DNA from 2 places in the Selenomonas sp. oral taxon 138 str. F0429 genome. Region 1 is predicted to be linked to the other one. Evidence: riboswitches for the same ligand, from Rfam matches in the RefSeq annotation. Region 1 holds a riboswitch; the other holds the start of a gene.

What was found. Region 1 has a riboswitch for cobalamin ahead of HMPREF9163_RS10935 (sirohydrochlorin cobaltochelatase). Riboswitches for the same ligand answer to the same signal wherever they lie in the genome.
Region 2: linked by a shared signal. The riboswitch ahead of HMPREF9163_RS09610 (TonB-dependent receptor) and the one ahead of HMPREF9163_RS10935 (sirohydrochlorin cobaltochelatase) in region 1 are both predicted to bind cobalamin.

The regions. Positions count from the first base shown of each region.
Region 1 is NZ_KB290952.1:199,403-203,448, forward strand. Features, by position in the region: gene HMPREF9163_RS10925 (ABC transporter ATP-binding protein) at 1-520, opposite strand, end outside; gene HMPREF9163_RS10930 (Gfo/Idh/MocA family protein) at 526-1,512, opposite strand; gene HMPREF9163_RS10935 (sirohydrochlorin cobaltochelatase) at 1,666-2,697, opposite strand; cobalamin riboswitch at 2,814-3,002, opposite strand; gene HMPREF9163_RS10940 (vWA domain-containing protein) at 3,060-3,797, opposite strand; gene sigH (RNA polymerase sporulation sigma factor SigH) at 3,904-4,046, opposite strand, start outside.
Region 2 is NZ_KB290949.1:43,201-47,246, forward strand. Features, by position in the region: gene HMPREF9163_RS09605 (PepSY-associated TM helix domain-containing protein) at 1-549, opposite strand, end outside; gene HMPREF9163_RS09610 (TonB-dependent receptor) at 637-2,880, opposite strand; cobalamin riboswitch at 3,066-3,238, opposite strand; partial or broken gene HMPREF9163_RS12590 (recombinase zinc beta ribbon domain-containing protein) at 3,334-4,046, opposite strand, start outside.

The DNA of each region.
Region 1 (4,046 bases):
CCGTCGGCTCGTCGAGAAAGAGCACCTGAGGACGGTGGATCAGTGCGCGCGCGATGAGCAGGCGCCGCTTCATGCCGCCCGAGAGGCGGCGCACATTGTCGTTGCATACCTCTGCGAGCTCCATCTCACGGAGGAGTTCCTCAATGCGCTGCGTCCGCTCCGCGCCGCCCATATGGTGCAGACGCGCGTGCAGCTCCATATTGTCCCAGACCGTGAGCTCCTGATCGAAATTCACATGCTGCGGCACAACGCCGATCAGCTCTTTGACAGCACGCGGGTCGCGGCAAATATCCTGCCCGCCGATGCGAACCACACCGCTCGTCGCCTGCGTCTGCATCGTGAGCATGCGGATGATCGTCGTCTTGCCCGCTCCATTGGGTCCGAGTAGACCGAATACCTCACCGCGCCGCACGGCGAGTGTCACCCCCGCAACCGCTGTCTTCCAGCTCTTTTTCTGCTCCGCATTCGTATGCGGAAACTTCTTGACGAGATCCTCCATCTCGATCATCATGGATTCCATTGATCTCAATCCGCCCGAAACTGAATCCCCGCCATGAGGCGCGCCTTCTCCATCACTGCCATCACCGTCCGCGAGGTCTGAAGGCCCTCCTCCACGCTCATATAATCCTTGCGTGCGAAGATATCACGCATCGCCTCGAACTCGTGCACCATGCGATGCTCATGACGGTTCAGTTCGTAGGTCTCCGGTTCCCTGCCACGCAGGCCGACGGTAAAAGAAGAGAGTGCGTTCACCGCACCGTCCGCGCGAATCCAACCAGACTCGCCCTGAATCATAAAGAAGGAGGGGCTCGAGCTGTCCTTCGCCGCCGCCGCCGTTGCAACAAAGCCGTCATAACGCAGCGTCATCACCCCTGAGGTATCAATGCCGTTAAAGCCCACATTCGCGGTGTAGGCAGCGGACTTCGGGCGTCCGAAGAGCGAGACGATGAGCTCGAGATTGTAGACGTTCAGATCGTAGAGCGCACCGCCCGAGAGCGCAGGATCGAATGCGGGCGCGATATCACGTGCAAGATAGCGGTCATAGCGACTCGAATACTGCGAGTAATTTGCCTGTACGAGACGGATGAGGCCTAGTTGCGGCAATGCCTCCAATATTCCCACGTAGTTCGGCAAAAAGAGCGGTGTCACCGCTTCAAAGAGATAACAGTGCGCCGCACGCGCGCGTGCAATCAGTTCCTCTGCCTCCGCGAGGGTCGATGTGAACGGCTTTTCGAGGATAACGTGCCAGCCCGCCGCAATTGCCTGTCGCGCATAGTCAAAATGCGCACTATTGACAATGCCGATATAGACGAAGTCCGCCTCATGTGCCGCGAGCATCGCCCCATAGTCCGTCGCCACCTGCGGCACGCCGAACTCCTGCGCGAGTATTCGAGCCTTGTCGCGGCTATGCGGACGCGCACAGATCGTGACGACCTCGACGCCCTCCACCTGACGCAGGGCGATGAGCGCCTCGCGTGCGATCATCCCTGTACCGACAACTGCTATCTTCATTGCTCTGTTCTCCTTCACGCGCGGACATCATGTCCTTGCTACTCATATGCCCACCTATTATAGCAGGGTATGCGGGCAAAGAAAAGAGCCTACCGCCGAAGTGAAAAACTTCCGCGGCAGGCTCTAGTACTACCGTAAAATTTGTAGATGCGCTTACTTCATCATCTTGATGTGATCCGCATCTGCATCCTTCTTGCCCTGCAGTGCATCCCACGCGTCATTTGCACGCTCCACATAGACATCGCGAATCATCTTGTTCTCACCGAGGCCGTGGAGATAGGCATTGACCTTATAACCCTCACCTTCGAGAATGCTCTTGTGCGAGTCCGCATCTTTGCCCGCCATATCGTTGTGTGCATGGTCGCCCGCAACCATCATGATCGGCATGAGCGTCACGTTCTTGACCTTGTTCGCCTTGAGCTTCGGAATGACATCCTCGAGGCTCGGCCAGCCCTCAACCGTATAGACGTAGACATTCTTGTACCCGAGTGCGTCCAGCTTCGCCTGAATGACAGCATAGTATGCGTTGGAGACGTGCGGCGTGCCGTGCGCCATCAGGAGCAGCGCATCATCCTTCCCCATCTTCGGGAACTGGCTGGAGACCGCCTGGATGAAATCGATCACATCATCCGGCTGCTCCTCCTGCCCCTGCCAGTACATGAGTGACGTGCCGCAGGTCATCGTCTTGAACTGCTCCTTGTACTCATGGAACACGGCCTTGACATAGGAGTACTCCATGCCCGGGATGACATCGAGGGAGACGAGTGCCACACGCGAGTAGCCGTCCGCCTTGAGCTGCATGAGCGCCTCCTCAGGCGTCGGGTACTTCTTGCCCTCGTTCTTTGCGATGCGGTCAATGATGATATGGGAGGTGAATGCCGTCACAACCTTCACACCCGGATGTGCCGCTTTGATCGCGTCCACCGTCGCCTCGATCGTCTTCTCACGCGTCTCCTTGAACGTCGTGCCGAAGCTCGTCACAACAATGGCATCCTTGTTCGTGTAGTTCGCCATCTGCGGGTTCTCATACTTCAGAACACCGATCTCCGATGCCTCCATGAGCGCGGGGGTCACCGTCTTGACCTCGGGGTTCAGCTCATACGACGCCTCTGCCGGGCTGTACGAGAATCCGAGGACTGCCGAGCATGCGAGGGACGCAACCAGCAATTTCTTCCAATTCTTCATCCGAATTCCTCCCAAAAAATATAAATAATAAAGGCTTTCCTGCCGCAACAAGAAAGCCCCGTGAATCATCTTCACGAATCCCCTTCCCGTCGCTCGCAGGTATGTGCCCTTGGCACACGGTGGATTGTCAAACAGGCAGTTCTCCTGGCTCGGTTCATCACTCCCCTGCGCCTTCCCAAGAGAAATCTCCTCCCAGTGGCATCCTTGCAGGTTCGCTCCCCTCACAGTGGCGGGACCGCGCCGGCTTATCCGGCTTCTCTATTAAGCGTGCATAACTGCACTGCACCTGTCTCCCAAAGATTAAATTCTAACAATATAGATATCATACATCCTTATATGCAAATTGTCAATCGCTCGCACGCTTATTTTGTCGTATCTTCCTCCACATACGACCGCCATTCCCCCGATGTATCGGCGTCACCACGCTCCGCCGTCTCTGCAACAAAGGCAGAAACCGCATCGTAGTTCGCACGGACACCCTTTCTCGTGTTTTTATAGGTTACGGCATTCGATTTCTTCACACCGATGGCATCTGCCTCCTCGACCGCATCAATGTTCGCACCAAGGTAGATGAAATCCCAGCCCGCCTTCTCCTGCTTGTCCGAGATCATCTGCTTGACCTTCGTCTTTGAGAATTCTGCGCTCGCGTTCTCGAGCCCGTCCGTGATAATGACGAAGACGACCTTCGTACCCCTGCTCTTGACCGACGGTTCGCGCTCCACCTTCAGGATCGTATTGCCCACGGCATCGAGCAGTGCCGTAGTACCGCCCACCTCATACTCCTTGTCCGTCAACGGGCGCACGAGACGAATATTCTTGTGCGTATAAAGGACATCCGTCGTATCGTTAAAGAGCACAGCAGTCACGTCTACAGGAGTCGAAAGAGCCTTCTGCTTCTCGATCATGGAGTTGAATCCGCCGATCGTATCGGACTCGAGTCCCTGCATAGAACCGCTCTTATCGAGAACCAGTACGAGCTCGATGCGCTCCGGCTTCTCTGCCCGCCTCACGTCATCCGAACGCACCGCAGCGGACGCCGTTGCTGCACATGTCACACACAACAAACAGGCAATGACGGCACATTGAATCTTCTTCCACATAAGATAACCTCCTTTTTCAATCAGAAGAAATAGATCTTGCTCAAATTATATCAGGTTCAAAATATTTTGCGGTTAATTCCTCATAAAAAAAGAGGGGTGCCCCCCTCTATTCCTCCGGCATGCGTACGCCGCGGTTAATCGTCGTGAGCCCCCGGTAGACCGTCCCAATGTCGAGATCGTCGCCGCGCGACTCCATATATTTTTCCAGCTTGCGCTTCACGCGTTGGAGCGCATTGTCGATGGATTTCA
Region 2 (4,046 bases), on a different contig from region 1:
GCCGCGTGTCCCTCCAAAAAGGCGTTGGCGCATAAAGAACGGATAGAGCAGAATCCCCCCCACGATAGAGAGGAAGGAAAGAAAACACATGACCGTGAGGAAAATCATGCCGCTACGCCCCATTGACATTTTTAAGTGCAGATTGTGCATCGTCCCCATAAAACTGGCAAGCGCCGGAGATTTGACATGTGTCCCACGCCATGGAACGAGTTCATCCTGAACGGGCGCATAGGCGACACGCGCTCTGCGTGCAGTTCCGTTCTCTTCCTGCCATGTGAGGCTGTATAAAAGCACGCCCCGCTCTGTATCGGTAGAAATCACGTCTACATCGCGCTCCGGCATCTCTGATGCGATCCGTGCTAATCCTGCCGTTGCTCCGCTCCATAGCTCCTGATAGGAGAGTTCACCAAAACTCGGTCGCTCATCGACCTCATTCCACCGATAGATATCCCCACTGAAGATCAGCGGCAGCCCTGTTAGACAGAGCAGGAGGAAAAACAACGCACATATTGCGCTGATCCAACGGTGGAAACGATAGAGAAGTTTCATCGAATGATCCTTTGCAATACAATAGAATAATGATAGCAAATGAAGCCCCGGCATTCCGTCGGGGCTTCAATGCAGACACGCGTCTACTTAGAACGAGTAGGTCGTGCCAAAGGTATAGGTTCTGTCGTTCGCTGTTTCACCCGCATAGTATTTGCGATTGAATAGGTTCTCGATGCCGAACCGCAACTTAAAGTTCTCATTGATTTTGTAATTGAGATACAGATTGGTAACGAAGAAACTGTCCTCCGATCCATATTCGCCCGTCACCGTATCCACGCTTTGGCGTGCAGCGACGTACTGTGTATCCAACGTGCCGTTAAACTTATCGCGGTTATACTCGATACCGAACCGCATCATATGCTTTGGCAGATCCCAGTTACGATAGGTTTTTCCGCCAATCGTATCTTCGCCAGATTCAAAGGTGTAATTGAAATATGTCTGCCAATCACGATGGAAACGGTGCTTCACCGCCAGCTCCACCCCCTTGATCATTGACTTGTTCATATTATAGTATGCACGCACGCGATTCCTCGTCTCAATCGCAATTTTGTCCGCAGTATCCACGCGGAAGAGTGTCAAGCCATAGGATGTGTTCTTATCGATCTTCTGCTTAATCCCCAGTTCAAACGTACGGGAGATTTCCGGTGTCAAATCTGGATTTGCCTGGATGGAGCGCGGTCTGTCACCCGCACGGCGATAAAGCTTGTATATTGAGGGAGGATTGAAGGACTTTCCGTAGCTCAAATAGATCATCGTATCCTTCTGCGGCTCATAGCTGACGGCAATCTTCGGACTCCACGCGTGAAATACTGTATCTTCGTAGCTCTTTCGCACCGTACCGATATAGGAATAACCATCCTGCTTGTCAAACCGATCATAACGCATCCCAAGCTGCAGTTTCCATCGGGCATCAAGCGCCAGTTCATCCTGTACAAAGAGCGCACTGGACATTACGGAGCCGCCACTCTGCTGATACGGCACACCATTGACCGAATCCCAGTCCTTCCAATGCAAAAGGTCATACCTGCGATACCGCATTTTATCCTTTATCCACGAGAATCCTGCGAGCACGGTATTGTTTCCAATCATCCACTGCTTTTGCAGATCCGCATTGTAGTTCTTCGTCGGATATTCAGCACGATCTCCAGTGCCTGTCCAATCAATGCTTGTCGCATCGTAGGCAGAAGAATAGCCATCCTTCCATGTATTGCTGTAGCCGATTCCCGCCTTGAAATCGTTCTTCGTGTCCTCATAGCGCAGCTTGTGAATATCCTGCTCCCTCCTACCGAGGTAGCCGAGGAAGTCATCGGGCGTGACAGTAAGGTAGTTGCCGTTTGGCAGCTGCACAATGCCCGAAAATGTAGGATTTCCTGCAAAATCACGGAAATAGGTGATGGGATCGTGATAGGAATACTCGTATGAGGCGTGCAAATAACTATAATCGAGCGAGCGGTTCTTGTCGAACGCATAATTCAGATCAACGAAGGTATTTTCGCTTTTCTTCTTCTTTGCGCCGCGGCTCCCTACAATATAATTACCATCAGACAATTTGTGGAAGGATCCGGTTGCATCGGGCGTATAGCTTCTATCGTCCTCATCAGTTGTAACGGCATGTCCTACCCAGCCGTCCGAGGTGCGCTTTTCATAGCCGACGCGGAAGGAGATGTTTTTATCACCACCCGTGACCTGAAGCCCGCGCTGCCATGTATTATTGCTGCCGCGCAGGACATCGATCTGCCCGTGAATCAGCTCCATTTTTGTGCTGTCTGACGCATCCGGCTTCTTGGTAATGATATTGATGACACCTGCAACGGCATGACCGCCGTAGAGCGAAGAGGCTGCACCGCGCACGATCTCAATGCGGTCAATGTTTGAGAGGGGGATCGAATCCCAGTTCACGCCGCCGTCAAAGGCGGTATTGAGCATCTGCCCGTTATACATAACGAGAATATCAGAACCGGAAAACCCACGCATTGTCACGCCGTCCTTGACATCCGCTGTCGGTGAGATATAGATCCCCGCCTCACGTGCCAGAGCCTCACGCAGGCTGAACACATGCCGTTTTTCCAGTTCCTTTGATGTAATTACTGTGACATTGGCGGGAACCTTCATCAGCGGTTCTGAGATGCGGGTCGCTGTGACGATCGTCTCACCAAGATCGCGTTCGCTCTGTAAAGAACGAGAAGACTCATCCATTCCATTTTCTGCCGTGTCGGACGATGATGCCTCGGCGGAAAAATTACGTTCAGCTGCGCCTACAATGGGGGTATTCCCACCTGTCAACGCACAGAGGACTGCCAATGTGAGACATTTCTTTTTCCATGGATTCATTTTTTGAAAGACTTCCTTTCTCCTCCTAAAAAATAATACAGAGATCATTACATATAAAACAGCCTCATTTCTCCCATACGAGAAATGAGGCTGAAACTTCATCACATCATGGCAAAAGTACCACACAAAACTAATACACCGAAAAATTCGATGCACGTAATCTCCTCCCCATCACTCGTAGGTCAATCGGCGATTCTAAATCAGGCAGTTCTCCTGGCTCCAGTTCATCGTTTCCCTGTACCTTCCCAGTTTCCCAGTGGCATATCACAGAGGCACTCGCTGCTACAGTGGCGGGACCGCTCCGGCATCTACCGGATTCCCTATTAAGCCTTGCGGCACCTGACTCAACCGTATAAAGTTTTGCTGTTTCCGTGACTATGGTAGCATGAGCCTTTATCCCTTGTCAAGACATACTATACAACTATATTCCCTTTTTGCATACATGAATTATCCTCAAACACCAATTTCAATCTCGCCCTTGAAAATAACAACTATCTGACCGTCCGCCTTCACACAAATGTGCTCGAGCAGCCCACTCCATAATTCCTCGTCAAACTCAACTAGCTCCCCGTCGATACCACATACTACTTGAATCATGGTCTCCAAGGTGTTTCTCTTGCTCTCCCTCTCGGCAATTTGGTCATCCAACTTTTCCATATCCCCCTGCTTTTCCATATAAATCGCACGAATCTCATTTTCCTGTTTCAGATACACCGTCTGATCCTGTGCTACCCGTGCATTCTCTCGAATCAGCATTTCGAGCCGTTCTGCCAAAACGCCGAGTTCCTGCTCTACTTTATCCCGTTCCTCCGTCATCTCCCCCGTTTGGCAAACACTGCCAATCAGAGAACGGAGTTCCGCAATCACATTCTCTTTGACTTCCACCAAGGAGTTCAGAGCCTTAACGAAAATCTGTTTGATCTCACACTCCGTCAGATGCCGTGTGCTGCATGGCTTGCCCTTGTGGGCGTATTTCTTGTTGCAACGATAGATGACTCTGCGGTACTTATCCGTGGAGTGCCATACCTTCGCTCCGTACCAACCTCCACAGCATCCGCATTTGATTTTATTCGCGAAGATGCTGACGCCGCTGTGCTTTCCGTTCTGCTCTCTACGCTTTATCTCCGACTGGACAAAGTCAAATAAGTCTGGCGGAATAATTGCCT